DNA from 2 places in the Fischerella sp. genome. Region 1 is predicted to be linked to the other one. Evidence: riboswitches for the same ligand, from Rfam matches in the RefSeq annotation. Region 1 holds a riboswitch; the other holds the start of a gene.
What was found. Region 1 has a riboswitch for cyclic di-AMP ahead of HXY43_RS07655 (hypothetical protein). Riboswitches for the same ligand answer to the same signal wherever they lie in the genome.

Region 1 (9,237 bases):
TACAATGCCATTGATGTTAATAGCCATCGATTTTATGCTTTACCAGATAACCCGCCCTACCTGGCGTTTCTGGGCCGAATGTCACCAGAAAAGGGACCGCATTTAGCGATCGCCATTGCTAAGCAAGTGGGTTTACCTTTGAAGATGGCGGGTAAGGTAGATGTGGCTGATATCAACTTTTTTGAACAAAAAATCAAGCCTCAAATTGATGGCAAGCAAGTAGAGTATCTCGGTGAAGCAGACCACAATCAAAAAAATGCCCTGCTAGGTGGTGCGATCGCCACTTTATTTCCCATTATCTGGCGCGAACCGTTTGGCTTGGTGATGATTGAATCAATGGCTGCGGGTACGCCAGTTATTGCCACAAAATTTGGATCTGCACCAGAAGTGATTGCCCACGGCAAGACAGGCTTTTTGTGCAACAGTGTCCAAGAGTGTGTCAGTGCTGTCAGTCAGGTTGGTGAGTTAGATCGTTACACCTGTCGTGCATATGTGACGGAACGTTTCAACGTTAAGCAGATGACTGATGGCTATGAGGCAGTTTATCACAAAGTTCTAGCGACGCGGTTTGCTCGCAATGAGCAATTGCGTAGTTCGATTGATGTTGCTAGCAAACGGGTTGCTAATTAGCATGAGCAAGTATTTAGCTGACTTAGACTAGCTTAATGGAGAAAGGCGATTAAACATTGCGATCGCTTTTCTCCAATTTTTATTTAATCTTGACATATGCTGCTTTTTCTAATCTAAGTACAGGTTGCGTAATTTTTTAAACGCAGAGGCTCGCAAAGGTAAACGCAGAGGGGCGCAGAGTCTTTGTGCAAAAATTTCGCCATGAACTTACGAAATATTTTACTAAGTATTATCATGCATGATGTCAGTTTTATGTAGCATTTATTAATGAACGTATATCAATTTCCAAAGGATTTTTGCTGGGGCGTTGCTACCGCTGCTTATCAAATAGAAGGAGCAGTAAATGAGGGAGGGCGTAAACCCAGCGTCTGGGATACCTTTAGCGCTACACCCGAACGGGTTGTAGGTGGCGATACTGGTGCTATTGCTTGCGATCACTACCACCGTTATGAAACGGATGTGCGACTGATGACAGAATTGGGTGTCAAGCACTATCGTTTTAGCATTGCATGGCCCCGGATCATTCCCGATGGTCGCGGCACTGTGAATGAAGAGGGTGTTGATTTTTACAAGCGTTTGGTGGATTGCTTGCACGACCACAATATTACTCCCCACGCAACCTTGTTTCATTGGGACAGCCCCCAAGCGTTGGAAGATTTATATGGCTCCTGGCAAAGTCGGCAAATGGCTTTTGATTTTGCTGATTATGTTACTGCTGTTGTGAGTCGATTGGGCGATCGCATTACCCACTGGATGACCATTAACGAAATTTCCTGCTTTACCCATATGGGTTATGACGTAGAAGCTGACTCTCCCCATGCCCCAAGCAAACGTGTCAATAGTAAAAAGCAAGTGTGGCAAACTTCTCACCACGCCTTACTTGCTCACGGGTTAGGATGCCAAGCCATTCGCGCTGCTTCACCCGTTCCTTGCCAAGTGGCTTTGGTAGATAACTTCGGCGTTACAGTTCCAATTAACGAGTCCCCCGCCCATATCGCCGCGGCAAAGAAAGCTTTTCATACTTGTACACAAAATGGAGGTATTATTTTCCCCGCCCTTACAGGTAACTATAGTCCGGTGATGCTTGAGGAATTAGGAGAAAATGCTCCTGATATCCAATCTGGCGACTTAGAAATAATTCATCAGCCCTTAGATGCTATTGGTCTTAATATTTACACTGGCACTTATGTTCGTGCTGTTGATAACGAAAAGGGATATGAGTTTCTCAACCTTCCCAAAGGTTATCCGCGAATGCATATGCCTTGGCTAAATATTGTCCCTGAGAGCATTTACTGGGGCATTCGTCATGTCAGTGAGACGTTGGGACGTAACGATCTACCAGTATTTATCACCGAAAATGGTTGTGCGGCAGAAGATGAAGTCACTGCTAATGGTGAAGTAATTGATACTGACCGCATTATGTACCTACGCCAGTATCTGAAATCGGCTCATCGGGCTATTAGTGAAGGCTACCTTTTGAAAGGGTATTTTCTTTGGAGTTTCATGGATAACTTTGAGTGGGCTTGGGGATATTCCCGGCGTTTTGGAATTATCTATGTAGATTACAGTACTCAACAACGCATTCCCAAAGCTAGCTTTGAATGGTATGCAGAGTCTATCCGTCAAAACAGTGTCGTTTGAGCTTGGTGTCTTTGTGGTGAAAAAGAAAATTTTTGAACCACTAAGACACAAAGACACCAAGAGGTTCTACTCGCTTTTACAAAGGTGGTTTAGGTCGATTTGGAGATGATTCTGCTGGAAGTGTGCGAATTTGCTGAGCTGTAGCTGCTAACCTCTGATTTTTTCTTGTTTAATTAAGGGTACGCTATGTTGCCTAATGATTACAATAAGTAACTATTTGTGTCAATTTATATTAGTTATAATTAATAAAGTTTCTGAATTTACAAATATCGGTAACAAATTATCGCTGAAACCAAATCCCGTAATGTTTTAGATTACAATTTAGTCAGAGATAATATTGTTTTCCCTACTCTCTTGTTTAAGAGTGTTATCACTATTATTAAGTGAGTTAACCAGGTACTGGCTGGAAGTGCGATCGCTGCTTGTCTGAAGTTATCAAACATTATGTTTAAACAAGATTTTTGTTAATTTTGGGTTGAACCAGTTTGCAAGTCAAGTGCTTGTTTATGAAGCCAAATCTGATGAAATAAAGTAGGTTTGGGCGTAATTTTAGATTTGCTAAATCTTAAAAACAAACGGTTTATTGTCCTCACTCTTTCTACCATATTTAATATCATCCAATTGGCGTAAATTTGGATAGAAAACAGGTAGAAAGTTCATTTGTTTATGCTATAAATCCGCACAATTATTGTGAAGAATTAAGACAGTAACAGATATAAAACATTACCATTGATAGTATGTTTAAAGTGAAAGTTTAGACGGGTTATTGTCTCTCTTTGCTTGGGGAACTCAGCTTATGAAAAGGAGACATAGATGAAGGTTGGTATCCCAAAGGAAATCTACCCTGGCGAATGTCGCGTGGCAGCTACGCCAGATACAGCGAAGCATTTGCTGAAGCTTGGTTTCGATGTGCTGATTGAGTCTGGTGCGGGCGAAAGCGCAAACTTTGCAAATGATGGTTACACAGAAGTTGGATGCAAAATTGTTCCGGATGCCCCAACTCTATGGGCAGAGGCGGATATTGTACTCAAGGTTCGTCCACCGCAGATGCACCCAGAACTCGGCAAGCATGAAGCCGAATTGCTTGATGAGGGGAATACGCTGATTGGCTTTATCTGGCCAGCCCAAAATCCGGATTTGCTTGATAAACTGGCTGCACGTAAGGCTACGGTGCTGGCAATGGATGCAGTACCGCGCATTACCAGGGCACAAAAGCTGGATGCCTTGAGTTCAATGGCAAATCTCGCTGGCTACCGGGCTGTGATTGAGGCTGCTAACCATTTTGGACGCTTCTTTGGTGGACAGATTACAGCAGCTGGAAAAGTGCCGCCCGCAAAGATAATGGTAATTGGTGCAGGTGTAGCTGGACTGGCAGCGATCGGTACTGCTAAAAGCTTGGGTGCAATTGTCCGCGCTTTTGATACGCGTCTTGTGGTGAAAGAACAGGTGCAGAGTCTGGGCGCAGAGTTTCTTGAACTCGATTTCCCAGAGGAAGGCACGGGTGAAGGCGGCTACGCCAAGGTGATGAGTGACGAATTTATTAAGGCTGAGATGGAACTGTTCGCCGCTCAGGCTAAAGAGGTTGATATCATTATTACAACGGCGCTCATCCCTGGTAAAAAAGCACCTGTGCTGATTACTCAGGAAATGGTTGAGAGTATGAAGGAGGGATCGGTAATTGTCGATCTGGCTGCCGAACAAGGTGGTAATTGTGCGTGTACTCATCCTGATGAAGTTTACCGTTACAAGGGCGTGACAATCATCGGTCTGACTGACTTTCCCAGCCGCATGGCTCAGCAGGCAAGCCAGCTTTATGGCACCAATCTTTACCATCTCCTTGAAGAAATGGGTGGAGGTAATAATTTTAAGGTCGATCTACAAGATGAAGTTGTCCGGGGTGCCTTGGTAGTTCATGCTGGAGAAATTACATGGCCTCCACCAAAGCCCGAGAAGAAAGCAGAGGAGCAACAGAAACAGCCATCCTCTACTCCCCCAATCTCCCCAACTCCCCAAATCCCTATTGCCCCATCTCCAGTTCCCAGTGCTTCAGAATCGAAAAGTAGGGCTGACCTATGGCTGCTCCTTATTGGTTTAGCCTTATTTGGTATTGGTATAACTGCACCTCCTTCGTTTCTGTCTCACTTGATTGTGTTTGTCCTAGCTTGTTTCGTTGGCTGGCAAGTGATTTGGAACGTGAAACCTGCTTTGCATACACCGCTGATGAGTGTCACCAATGCGATTAGCGGCATCATTATTATTGGCGGTATGCTGCAAATCTCTGGGGGAATGAGTTCATCTACTACTATCCTTGGTGCGATCGCCATCTTGGTCGGAACCATTAACATTTCTGGTGGCTTCCTAGTCACCCAACGCATGCTTAGAATGTTCCAAAAGTGAAGGAAACTATGTCTAATAACCTACTGACTGTGGCGTATATTGTGGCTAGTGCCTTATTCATTCTCAGCCTTGGGGGACTATCCGATCAGGAGACTGCTCGCAAAGGCAATATTTACGGCATCATTGGCATGGTTATCGCCTTTGTTGCTACTGCGCTTTCGCTAGATTTGACAGCATACGGCACTTTGGCATCAGTTGTCATTCCAGGAGCGATTATCGGTGCAATCGTCGCCTCTCGCGTGGCGATGACTTCAATGCCGGAAATGGTGGCTATGCTGCATAGTTTTGTTGGTGTTGCAGCAGTTTTGGTGGGCATTGCCAATTATCTCCAACAGTCGCGATCGCTCACCGGCATTGAGTCCACAATTCACCAAATTGAAATTTTTGTGGGTGTGTTCATCGGTGCTGTTACTTTCACAGGTTCGATAATTGCCTTTGGTAAACTGCGGGGCATTATCAGCAGCAAACCTCTACTTCTGCCAGCGCGTCACTTCCTTAACTTGAGCATGATAGCAGCTTCACTATGGCTGGGTTCTCAGTTCTTAGCAGCAGAAAACCTCAGTGGACTGCAACCGCTATTAATTATGTCTGCGATCGCCTCAGTTTTAGGTATTCATCTCGTGATGGCGATCGGCGGTGCTGATATGCCGGTGGTAATTTCAATGCTCAACAGTTACTCTGGTTGGGCTGCTGCTGCTGCTGGCTTTATGCTCTCAAACGATTTGCTGATCATTACCGGGGCGTTGGTGGGTAGTAGCGGTGCCATCCTCAGCTATATTATGTGCAAGGCGATGAATCGTTCCTTCATCAGCGTGATTCTAGGTGGCTTTGGTGCAGAGACAAATGGCACAACAGCAGCGCAAAGCGCCGAACAACCTGGAGGTGAAGTCACCGCCACGACAATCGAGGATACCGTCGAACTTCTCCAACGTGCTAAGAGTGTTGTCATCGTTCCTGGTTACGGCATGGCAGTAGCTAGGGCGCAGCACGCTGTATCGGAACTTGCGAAATTACTGCGCGATCGCGGCGTCCAAGTTCGCTTTGGCATTCATCCGGTAGCTGGTAGAATGCCCGGACACATGAACGTCCTTTTAGCTGAGGCGAATGTGCCCTACGACATTGTACTAGAAATGGATGAGATTAATGAGGATTTCTCAAAAACTGATGTAGTGCTGGTGATTGGTGCTAACGACACAGTTAACCCCAGTGCGTTAGAAAATCCCAATAGCCCCATTGCTGGGATGCCTGTAATGGAGGTTTGGAAAGCTGGTACTGTGGTGGTGATGAAGCGCAGTATGGCTAGTGGCTACGCTGGTGTTGAGAATCCCCTGTTTTATAAGAGCAACACCCACATGCTATTTGGCGATGCTAAGAAAAATCTTGATGCGATCGTCGGAAAAGTTGCCCTGCTGAGTGAGGAAAGTGTTGACTTGCGCCAACCAACAAAAGTCGCATTTTCAACTTAATCAAGTTTTCTTTGTGTCTTTGTGTCTTTGTGGTTCATTATTAACCACCAAGACACAAAGACACCAAGTCAAATCATAACCCACCTTAACCAATACCCTAGCCGAGTTAAACTTCTATATTTGTTCAGTAACTTTAACTGGTTCGTGACCAAACTTCATCAATTCGTAAAGATCCGAGGCATATAAATCTTCATGACTTGGCTCATCAGTTTGGCTTGTTGCCACAATTGGATCGCCGTAAGCTTTAGTTTTACCTATTAGCAAAAGTTTTTTGCCTGCACACTCTCCAATTTGTTTAAATTGGTGATCGGGTAAAAAATCTACATCACTAAAGAAAGCACGATTTGTTATGGGCATTTTCCCTCCTAAGTTCTTACACAATATCCTGCCTCAACGAAAGGATTAATAAGTGTGACGCCTGTAGATGCAACTGATACTTTCCTGACGGGAAGTCTTCCACGCAAGCGTCTTTTTCTAAGGGGACTTAATGCTGATAGTTTTACAGCTGGTTTTTGTACCCCTTTGATAATCAGTTATAAAAACGCTTTGTGGGAGGATTGAGACTTTAATTTGATTAATCTGTCTATGCAAATTTGACCGTAGCTTAGTGCTTTAGTCTCCGTTAGAAAACAGAAAGGTTCGCTATCCTGATTTCCTTGTGAGTCTATGTAGTCAACGGCAATGCCGTTCGATTCTTTGGTGGTTATGAGAATCCACTGTTTGTAATTAATCATCCTAGCTTCCGTGTACTTGTAGCGGTTGGCAATGTGGGTCAATAAACATCTGCTAATGTTGACAGCAATGCCAGCTAGGAGACCATGAAGACACCGGCTGAAAGTAAGCTGATGTCAAAGGTACTCCTTCCAATGCCGACGGAGTTAGCTGACGGGCTAAGACTGGAAGGTGTCTCTCTCAGTTTCAGATTCGCCCCAATGATTGGTTCCTCCGCTTCTAATCCAGGTCTGATGTTTACCAACAATGAGCCTGGATTGAATTAGGCTGTTTTACCCACTTAATTAATAAACATATACTGGGATGACTCAACAGTCAATAAGCAAAACTTTGTGCATTTTGCTGAAAATTTATCCTGCTTTGTATTATTTTCATCAAATCGGATAGGCGACTACCTGATTATAAAGCTGGTATTAAATTCTGGGCGTTGCTGAATTTGGTCATGAATTATGTTTGCATACATTTTTGTAGCTCGATGCCAAATCATTGTAGAGACGTAGCAATGCTACGTCTCTACTTTATTTTTTAACAGATTCCAGTTTATTGACTCGCTGTTCTAATTTTTGGACTTGTTGCTTCAATTCTACAAACAAAGTTGCTAGTCTATCAAACATCTTGTCTCGTTCTTGTTGAGAGAGGTTTCGTCTAGAAGGCTGTGGCGGAGTTAATGTTGTTCTTGGCGATGGAGAACGATTTTGACCTAGCTGAGATTCTATCTGATTTACCTGTGACTCCAAACGATTTAAATCCGCTTCTAAGTTGCTGAGACGAGATTCAACTTGCTGTGATGCGGCGGGGTGCGAAAATAAACCGCTCCAGATAGTAATAAATACTAACACTCCAACTAACACTAGCACCCCAATTTTTTTCACTGCTTTGCTCCCGTGATGAGTTATGAGTTTCAAGTTTTAACTCTTAACTCTTAAGCCTGTTGCTACCGATCAACTTCGAGGCTCAAAAAAAGTCTCTGCTAAAAACCTGGGGTGCGCTACTTAAGATTTACGCGATTCACACAACGTTCATAACGCACCCTAAATTTAATTGTCAGATATCAGTTGCGAAAACAACCTCTGCCAGTCGATAGAATTAGCGTGATTTTCTCCTTCTTTGACTTCAAAAGTAACGTTACATGCCTGTGGTTGTTGTAGCACTTGCACGCAAATTTCTGCCACATCCTCACGGCTAATTTTGCCCCTAATGTTATCGCCTTGCTCGAATATTAATGATTTACCTCCAGGTTCTTCTGTCAACGCACAAGGTCTAATAATTGTGTAAGGAATTCCGCTTTCTCTCAAACTATCCTCGCCCCTTAGTTTCCAAGTCAAAATTCCGCCCAATTGGTCATTTAATCTTACTGCTGGTGGTTCTTCCTCTAAATTAATTCCGGGACGACCAGGACGAGTGACACCAGCAGAACTAACAAGAATAAATTGTGGTAAAGTTTCCCCGCCATAGGCTTTTATTGATTCGACTTGCAAGGTAAAACCACCAGTTGAAAAGTGCGGATTTAATTCGCCATCGTATTCAAATTTGCTCAACATGAGTTGAAACGAAGAGATTTTACTGGCGTCTATGGGTGGGGAATCTTGCAAAGTTTTAGCCCGAAATACAGGAATCAAATCTGCAAAAGGAATGCGAACATCTATCCAGGTATTTGCTACTGTGTCGAAAGAATAGCTATAACCAACGCCATCCCATCTTGTATCTGTACGCAAAAAGAACTTATAACGTTTGCCATCTCCTCTGACGCGCAATTCTATGCCTTCATAGCCAGTTAAATTGAAGGCTGGAGAGAAATTTTTAGTTCTAACAGATGCAAATCCTCCAGAATTGGCGGTGGAAACATTACCAGCAAATAAAGCTGTACCTTCTACTAATTGAATAGTACTTTCGCTGACGCCACCCATGACGACATCATCCACTGCACCCCAAATATTTTTCACTTCTGTTGAGGGATTGGTGAAATCAAATAAAAGTTTTTCTCCTGCTTTTGGCAAAGACTTGGCAGCAGCTTCTACCAAGTTTTTTACACCTCGATATTCCACATTGTCTGGGGTGTCGCCAACGATTTCTGGTTGATAAAATTTGACACCTTGATAGTATTTTTCTCGTTCGGGAGTATCTCCTTCTACTGGTTGCACTCGTACTGCTGTACAACAAATCACGGCTTGGATGTTAGCCATGACTAGGGGCGTCAAAGTTTCTGGCTTAGTGATATCTGCAACTACTAAGTCAGTACTATCACCAAGAATAGTCCGGGCTTTGTCAATATCGCGTACGAGCGATCGCACTTTATAACCCTGTGCTACGAGTCGCCTTACCACTCGCTTACCAACTCCACCCGTTGCACCTGCCACTAATATTACACCCA
Region 2 (9,237 bases), on a different contig from region 1:
TACCAATTTAGCGGTTCCGTTTGCAAGCTGCTGAGTATTGGAAAATACTTTACTAAAACCAGGCTATGGAACAAATAAGTAATCAGAAAAGCTAAAAATAGACAAAAGCCTGCTATTATACCGCCTTTTAGGGATTCTAGGCGTTCTGCCATTAAATCATTTGAAGTATTGTTCATCCACAAGCAAACAAGAGTGGGGAAGGGAGAGTTCTTGAGAGTGGGAGAGTGGGAGAGGGGGAGACGACCAACCACTAACTACTAACTCTTGACTCTTGACCAATGACTAATGACTAATGACAATTCCCAGTATCATAAATATTGTAGTCGTCTTGTAAATCGAAGTTAAGAAGTACCACTATGGAAATTTTGACACTGGGATGGGTTTCGCTGTTGGTCGTTTTCACTTGGTCAATTGCAATGGTAGTTTGGGGTCGTAACGGACTGTAGAGGTATCGTGGAAAATCCACTCCTGAGTATTTTGGCACTAGTGGCCCTGGTACTACTAGTAGTTGTTACCGGGGGAGTTGTTTATTTGACGCTGGCAGATTGGCGCGATCGCCGCCTTCAAGAACAAGAAAAACGCGAACTTCGACGCACAAGTCCTAAGCGGCGATGAAAAATCTAGGTAATAGTAGAGACCTGCTATTTCAAGTGTCTCTACTATTCTTTTTTAATGTGCGTCGCTGTAAAAATAAAAATCTTGAACTAATCAAATAGTAAAAAATCTTAAGGCTTGGACTGCCTCTGGTAATAATCGCAAGCTAATGTAAACAGTACTGCTAAACCAGTAATTGCCAAACCTACTAAAGGATGTTGTCCTTGGCTGACAGCAAAGGATGTAACTACACCAGCACCCAAGGCAGCAGTAATTGCAGCAGTCAGCAAATCGTTTTGAGAATTGCGATTATACATGTTGATTTTCCAGAGTGAATTTTCTCAATTTCAGGAATTATGCCCTCACCAAAATAACACTCTGTTTTTTGATTTTTTCCCTTTTGGGAAATATCGCAATTAAGCTTTACTTTTATTAATGTTGAGATAAAATTTAAAGCCGACGAATATCAATTTTCTTGATTATTAGGTGATAACTAGAAAGGCATAAATAAACTAAAAACAGCGCGGGCTAGAAGCCAACCCCACAATATTATTAAAGCTCTTGTGGGGTAGGCATCCTGCCCGCCGGTATAAAATACAAAATATTTTACGTTTAATTTTTATTTAGAAGTCCCTTAGCGATTTGTCATTAATAGATATTCGGTATATATCCTGATTTTGTCACTTTTTTACTCCTGTTTTGTCACTTTTGTAGTGGCAAAATTTAGAATGATTGACAATTTAGCTTTTCCCGTACTGACAAAACAAAAGAATCCATGATTGCGGGCATATTGCCCGCATTATCTTATTTATGTACCTCATCAAGAGGTTGAACGGTAATTTTAGTAACCCACATGAATCAAGCAAATACAAAAGAATCCAAGTAATAAACTCAATAGCTACATGCAAAATGTCGGGGTAGACAAAATCAAATCGCAATATGCCCAACGGCAGGTTGTCTACCTCTTGGGTGCGGAGCGTTGAAAACCCCCACGATTGTGGCGAAGCAATCCATGCCAGTGCTGTCTGGAGAGTCGAACGAGCGCACTGTGAACTGGCTGTGACACAGGCAATCAACACGCCTGCCAAGGCTAATGACCTCAAACTTGTCGTGCGTAACACTGGCACAAACGGCAAGAAAATCAAAATTGACCGGGTCTACGTGGTAGTAACCTACAGCACTAGTACCTCTAGAGCAAACAACACACCCCTACTCGCGGTGTCCGCCATCCCAGTCATGGGCATGATGACTGTAGCGTTCAGCCTCAGCCGTCGACTAAAAGCGTAGCACCGTTAGGGGAAACCGCAAAAAGGGTTTGCTCCTCTAGCTAGCTTTGCCGCTCTAGTTTTTTTCTACTGTTGTTGTTCGGGTTGTTCTGTTGATTGAGAATCATTTTCTGCGTCAATTTTTTGAGTATTTCCTGCTTTTACCCAACCTTCTTGATCGCTATTTTCTAAGCGAATTTTTTGCCAAGTTTTATCACTATTTTCTTCTAAAATGATGACTTTTTGATTATAAGCTACTCCACCGATGCTTTCTGCTTCTGGTGTAGGTTCCTTCCGTAAAGTTAAGCCTTGTTGCCAGGTAACACGAGCTGCATAGGCTCCTGGTGGCAATGCTACTGGTGATTCTTCTTTCTTTGATATTTCTGTGGTATTTGAAGTTGATGAAGTAGATTCTTCTAAAGAAGCTTCAGTTGAAGAATTAGGTGTAGTGTTTGATGCTGGATTTGGAGATTGCTGAACTTGTACTTTTGCTATAGGTTTATCATTGGCAAAGATGGGTTTGGGAGGAGTTATGGAAACTCGATTCATGAAATAAAGTGCCGTTGCAATTCCGCCACCAATTAAAATAGCGATCGCCAATAAAATCCCAAGCGTATATTTTAATATTTGAGTCAACATATTTACAATTTCAGCAGCAAAGTTAGGAGTTAGTAGATTCAGTGTGAATAAACGTATTTTTCGTGGTGACTGTTAGTGGATAGTGGTTAGTGGTTAGTGGTTAGTAGATAGTGGTTAAAAACCAACTACTGTACGGGCGAACGTAACAGCGCCCCTACTAACTACTAACTACTAACCAATGTACAGACGTGCCATGGCACGTCTCTACAACTACTAACTGACCTGATATTTATGTTTACTCACACCTAGTCAACTTACTAACTCGCTATTTTAGCTGGCGTTGTATGCGATCGCTTAACGGACTGTGTTTAGAAGCTAAACGTGCTCTGCCAGCGGCAGCCCATTCTTGCAGTTGCTGAATTTGCTCAGTGGCAGTACGGGCCAAAGGTATAATTTGGCTGGCAGCTTCTAAAATGTCGTCGGTAGTAAAGTCGCGGTTTTGGCTAAAGCCGATGTGCATGGCTTCAATTAAAGTTTGTTCTATTTCCGCCCCAGAAAAATCGGGTGTTTCGTATGCTAACCTGTCGATGTCGTAACTTTTGATGTTATGGGCACGCAGGCGCGACAAATGCACGTTGAAAATTGCTTTTCGTTCTTCTTGGGTGGGTAAACCGACGAAGAAAATTTCATCAAATCGCCCCTTCCGCAGCATTTCTGGGGGTAAGGCTTGGATATCGTTGGCAGTAGCGACGACAAACACGGGTGAGTTTTTTTCGGATAGCCAGGTAATAAACGTACCAAACACGCGGCTAGTCGTTCCCGCATCTCCTTTGCTACCAAGTCCAGAAAAAGCTTTATCGATCTCGTCTATCCACAACACACAAGGAGCGAGGGCTTCGGCTACTTGGATCATTTGCCGCGTGCGGGATTCTGATTCACCTACCAACCCGGCAAACAATCGTCCCACATCTAGGCGGAGTAGGGGTAGATGCCAGTGGTGGGCGATCGCTTTTGCTGTTAATGATTTTCCCGTTCCTTGAATACCCACCAACAGCAAACCGCGCGGGTGAGGTAAACCATACTGTCGAGCTCGCTCAGTAAATGCTCCTCCCCGACGAAGCAACCAGTCTTTCAGGTTATCTAGTCCCCCGATATCAGAAATCTGCTCAGTGGCCGGGATAAAATCAAGGATTTGGGTTTGGCGGATAGTTTGGCGCTTTTCTTCCAATACCAGATCCACATCTTCGCTTAGTAGTTCACCGTGGGTGGCGATCGCTCTTGACAAAACTCGACGAATGCGATCCATACTTAGCCCTTGACAAGAGCGCACCAAGTCATCTAAAAACTTACCCGAGGGAGAGTGCCCGGTAGCTAGCAACAAACGTTCTACTTCTGCTCGAATTTCTGTAGCAGAGGGTAAAGGAAACTCCACAACCGTCAAAACTTCTGTTAAATCGTCAGGAATGGCAACTCTAGGCGACAGCAGAACAATATTTTTTGGTTGGGACTTAAGAAGTCTGGCTAAATTGCGGAGTTTACGAGCAATTGCCACATCCTCTAAAAAGCGGTGATAGTCACGCAGCACAAACACCCCTGGTGCATTTGCGGGAATTTTTTCCAAAAATTCTAATGCTTGCAGGGGGTTACGCCGCCCAAATCCCTGATCGTTGGGGTTTCCCTGGTAGCCATCCACAAAATCCCAAGTATATACTGGGCGATTACCCTGATTAGTAGCTTCTTCCTTGATTAATGCTTCTACCCGTTCTTCTTCATAAGTGGGAATATAAATTAAAGGATAGCGGGCGCGCAGCAGGAGTTTGAATTCATCACGGAAGGTCATAAGTAAATATTGATGAGTGTTTGTTATGTGGTCTTTATATTTGATTCTTGCGGCTACACCAACGAAGCCTGTCTACATCCAAAATAAGACAACATTTGTATTATCCGTCTTCAAAACTTCTGATGATTAGCAATCGCCTGAATAGGGTACATGCACCTCTTGTAAACTTTGTCAATCATTAAATCCTTTACGCAGCCCTTTCAACGCATAAATCTGCTCTTGGTGTCTTAGTGTCTTGGTGTTTCAAAAATTATTTTTTCACCACATAGACGCGCAGCGGCTTCCCGCAGGGTAGGCACAAAGACACAAAGATTACTAAATAACCCTCAAAGCTGGCTCTTGGGAATCTCTTCGCGAGATTCGATCACCAATTGCATGGTTTCAACTGCTAAATCGCGTAAATCTTTATTAAGAAAGACAATTCCATTTGAACCAAACCAGCGGTCAAAGACAGCGACATATCGTCGATCGCCTTCTACGAATCCTTGCATAAACTTGTAGAGAGTATAGTTTACCGAGTCGAGGAATCTAGAGTTATTCTCGGGAACCATGCAGGCAATACCTTCTCTAGAATAAGGGCGATCGGGTACGACTTGAAAAGCATCTGGGTTTTTTGTTGTTCCCAGCCATCCCTCTAAAAGGATACTATCTGATGCGAAAGCATCTATTTTTCCTTGTTGCAAAGCCGCGTATCCTTCTGCCCTATCCTTGAGATATACCAGTTGAGCTTTGGGTTGTACTCGCTTTAGTGCTAGTTCGTTGGTGGTTTGCCCAAGCACACCGATGCGCTTACCAATCAAAGATTGAGGAGAACCTAAATTACTCCCCTTCTTTACTAACAACTGGGTGCCAGTCGCGCCATAGCTAACCGAGAAATCCACCTTTTTATCTCTTTCCCAAGTAAAGCTGCTGGCATCGCAAACAATATCAACTTGTCGGTTAAGAATTTTTGGGATTCGTTCCGCCGGTGTCAGTTGTACCAATTTTAATTGGATTTTTTTTCCTAGTTCTTTTTCTAACTGTTGTTTAATCAAATTCAACATATCTACTGAATAGCCAACCAACTGCCCCTGACTGTTGGTATAAGCAAAAGGAATCGCATCTTTACTAGTTCCTGCTGTTAGTACACCTGTACGAGTTACTTTTTCCATGACAGTTTCTGCTTGAGCAAGAGCAGGTGTTAAGGCTGCAAACAAAACACTCACAGTAGCGATCGCGAATTTTTGATACATATTTCAACCTTCCGAATATCATTTTCGGTCGGCTTATTTTACAAGGATGTCAAAAAGTAGTAAAGCTCACTTTTTCTTTGTTTCAGACAGATTAGGATTTTTTAATTCATAACTCTTACCCTGAAAATTAAGTTTTGTAAGTCTAGGGAAAGAACTATAAAGAACCATATTTAGCTTGAGATAGATATACAAATTTGAGAATCATATGTTACTTTATTCTATTAAGTAGAGTAAGTCAGCCTAATCTGGCGAATCGTAATTATTAACGCTGGAGCGGAGGAACCATATTTTGGGGCGTATCTCTTTTGAGAAGGGTATCTCTCAACCCTAGCCCGTCAGCTAACTTCGTAGGCATTGAGAGGAGACTGAAGAGGCAGCATATTTATAATGTGAAAACCTCATCAGTGTCCTTGGCTGGTACTGCTCGGAATTTTTGTACCTGAGCTTAACTGAATTGGGGTTGCAATGGCACAACTAAATTTGGCTGCGATCATTGCAGTAGCTGGGCAGGTAGCCTGGAAAAAGACAAAACCTGTACTTGTCAGGGATGTTGTCTTACTGCCTATCCTTGGTTTCTTGGGAATTATCCTGTTGTGGTGGGTTGTTGCTCTTGTTAACCATGAATTAATGCCCACCCCACCGGAAGCGCTAGCTGCCAATCTGGATTACATCTTAAACCCCTTCTATCAAAGGGGGCCAGGTAACCTAGGGATTGGTTGGTTGTTGCTAGCAAGTTTGCGACGAGTGTTGCTTGGCTTTCTCATCGGTGTTTCTAGCCGTATTAGTGATTGGCTTAACTGGTTTACTGCTTGATTTTGCTGTGAGCAAAGTTGAAGAATTAGTAACTCACCGCCCTAGAACTTCAAACTAACAAAAAACCTTTGGTTCATACCAAGACGCTAACTACAGCTTTGCGTGAAAGAGTAGTGATTTGACAATAAAGGTTTTGACCCTAGCGATCCAATAGGTTATCTCAACAGTTTTGAAATTAGAGCCAACGCTCCCACTCGTTTTTACATGTCTTAATTAACTGCGATCGCAATAATTGATGTAGCAATTTGTTACAACACTTTGCTTTTTGAAATACTAGCAAATACCTGAATGGTGATACCTAGAAAATAAAAATTTTCGGTTGAGTTTCAGAGTTTCCTAAACATTCTTTTGACTCTTATTTCCCGCAAGATTGTAAAAAATTCTTCTAACCCGGAGCTTCCCATGACTAAATCTACCTTATCCTCCATAAATCCTAACGAGCGAACCTTCCGCAACACTCCTTATATGTCTGATCGCATTGTATTGATGACTAATGGCCCAGCTGCTAAAATTGGGGAGATATTAGAAGTGTCGTTTTCTCATCCACGCGATCGCGCCCAAATGCGAAACTCAAAAGAGTATTACGAACTCCGTAATTACGCTTTGAATTTTTTGGATAAATATTTTACTCAGGATGAGTAAATGGCTCTATCGTCTACAATCGTTTTGTAAGTGGGTAGCCTAATTCAAATCCAACAAATCTGATTTGGAGCGGAGGAACCAATATTTGGGGCTAATCTTGCGAAAACAGTGAAGAGTCAAGAGTGAAGAAATTCCTCAACTTTCCTCATTCTTTCTTCTGGAGAGAGACACCTTCCAGTCTTAGCCCGTCAGCTAACTTCGTCGGCAATGGAAGGAACCCCGAAAACTTTGGCTGTAATAGCAGTTTGTATAGGGGTTTCTTTTACCAATCTGAATCATTAGTCATTAGTCATTGCCCAACAATTGTGTACAGATGACCCTTACGGGTACTCTACCTTGAGCCGCGCTGCGCGCGTCTACGCCAGTCGCACCCTGCACCGAAGCCGCCCTGTGGGCATCTACATGGGGGACTCACCGGCCCCCACGACCGACAGGGAGTGGGGATTGGGGGCTTCGGGGTCCCCTCTGGGGTTGGGGGAGGAACCCCCTATAAGTGCGCGCTGGCTCACAAATGACATAATGACAAATGACAAAATCTAAAATTGGTTAACCCGCTTCTTCTTCGTTGTTTATTTTCTGGGAGAGAAGTGAAAGCTGTGAACATTAAGCCAATGTTAGTGCGTTTGCAAAACGCAATGAGTAGAAATGACCTAATTGAGCAAATGGTATTGCTCTGGAACCCAATAACATCTTTTTGTGAGCAAGCCGAATCTGCTAAATCAATCAATTTGATTGTTGGCTATAACAGTTCTCCTAATAGTCACACAGCCTTGGATATCAGTTTATTGATAGCCCACCAAACACGTCTAGCTACAAAAGCAAACGTTACAGTTCAAGCCGTATACGTGTTAGAAGACTATCAAACTGGTGATTTTTTTGATGTATTGCCAAAAAAAGAAGTCGTTAGTAGTGGATTAACCGATCAGATTCCATTAGAAATTTCTGCGAATTCTACATCACAAAGAAGCTCTACCCCCGTCTTAACTCCAACCAATAAGTTCGCAAAAGCTGAGCATATTTTATGGCAAGCACGTTGTTTGGCTGAGGAATGGCAGAGTTCTTTCAAAGCGCATCTGCGATTTGGTTGCATTGCTGACGAACTGAAAAAAGTTGTGATATCAGAAGCTGCTACTTTACTGTTATTAGGCTGCAACTCAGCTAAACATCCAATTGTCAAAAAACTTGGTTCTAATTTCCCTTGTGCTGTGCTGGGTATACCCACTTCTATTGATGGACAATGATATTAAGATAGCTGCTTTTCTTCAAAGTTAGTTTGTGCTATCTCCAAAACTCATTGTAAGCTTTTGAATTGTGCGAATAAGGTCTAAAATTTTTCGCTCATGGGTTTGAATTAGGGTGAATCACTAGTCACAATCATGCTACAAAAAAAGCTATCTAGTATAGATGGCTTTTTTAGTTTACTATCCGAATATATTCATCCTATTTGAGTTGTAAGGATATTCATTGTAGTTGTTGATGGTTAATAGTTGATAATTGATTTAAAGAACAAACATCAACAAAGATATAATGTTTCATAAATAATTTATGATGGGTATAATTTTAATTTAATTTTGGTAAAAACTTATGGAAAACTGGCAAGCTATTCTGAGTATTTTCACGTTTATTTCTGTCATTTTCTTAATCATGACAGAGTGGGTTCATCTAACAATTGCTGCTTTGTTAGGAGCCTTGTTACTGGTATTTACCAACGTCATGACTTTAGAAGATGCGATTGGCTACATAGGCAATAGTCATGGCACACTCGGTTTATTCTTTGGTGTCATGGTACTGGTGCGAGCATTTGAACCGACAAAGATATTTGAATATCTAGCTACTCAGATAGTTCTGTTAGCTAAAGGAGAAGGAAAACGTCTTTTAATAGGGATTGTGGCGATTACTACTCCCATTTGTGCAGTTTTACCCAATGCGACAACAGTAATGTTGTTAGCCCCTTTAATTCCACCGATAGCGGAAGAAGTAGGCATCAATTTTGTTCCATTATTAATTTTGATGGTCTTCATTGCTAATAGTGCCGGATTATTAACAATAGTTGGCGATCCAGCAACGTTTATTGTCGGTGATGCTATTAATCTGAGCTTTACAGATTATCTATGGCGCTTGAGTTTAGGTGGAGCGATCGCAGTTCTTACCGTGATGGTAACTCTACCATTTTTATTCCGCAAAATTTGGAAGACAAAACTAGACGATTTAGAACATTTACCACATCCACAAATCAATCATCCAGGTGTTTTAACTGTGGGTGCATTTATAG

Region 2: another riboswitch for cyclic di-AMP. It lies ahead of HXY43_RS03510 (universal stress protein); the one in region 1 lies ahead of HXY43_RS07655 (hypothetical protein).

What each region holds. Positions count from the first base shown of each region.
Region 1 covers NZ_JACAEU010000051.1:14,115-23,351, forward strand. The annotation lists gene HXY43_RS07635 (glycosyltransferase family 4 protein) at 1-630, shown strand, start outside; gene HXY43_RS07640 (GH1 family beta-glucosidase) at 898-2,271, shown strand; gene pntA (Re/Si-specific NAD(P)(+) transhydrogenase subunit alpha) at 3,085-4,668, shown strand; gene pntB (Re/Si-specific NAD(P)(+) transhydrogenase subunit beta) at 4,677-6,134, shown strand; gene HXY43_RS07655 (hypothetical protein) at 6,249-6,491, opposite strand; cyclic di-AMP (ydaO/yuaA leader) riboswitch at 6,987-7,129, opposite strand; gene HXY43_RS07660 (hypothetical protein) at 7,385-7,738, opposite strand; gene HXY43_RS07665 (CIA30 family protein) at 7,904-9,237, opposite strand, start outside.
Region 2 covers NZ_JACAEU010000022.1:6,127-15,363, reverse strand. The annotation lists gene HXY43_RS03560 (hypothetical protein) at 1-176, opposite strand, end outside; gene petN (cytochrome b6-f complex subunit PetN) at 357-446, shown strand; gene HXY43_RS03550 (hypothetical protein) at 454-615, shown strand; gene HXY43_RS03545 (hypothetical protein) at 726-911, opposite strand; gene HXY43_RS03540 (hypothetical protein) at 1,534-1,881, shown strand; gene HXY43_RS03535 (SH3 domain-containing protein) at 1,947-2,498, opposite strand; gene HXY43_RS03530 (AAA family ATPase) at 2,764-4,278, opposite strand; gene HXY43_RS03525 (amino acid ABC transporter substrate-binding protein) at 4,605-5,510, opposite strand; cyclic di-AMP (ydaO/yuaA leader) riboswitch at 5,738-5,879, shown strand; partial or broken gene HXY43_RS03520 (nitrate ABC transporter, permease protein) at 5,976-6,278, shown strand; partial or broken gene HXY43_RS03515 (ABC transporter ATP-binding protein) at 6,786-6,965, shown strand; cyclic di-AMP (ydaO/yuaA leader) riboswitch at 7,007-7,184, shown strand; gene HXY43_RS03510 (universal stress protein) at 7,577-8,206, shown strand; gene HXY43_RS03505 (SLC13 family permease) at 8,550-9,237, shown strand, end outside.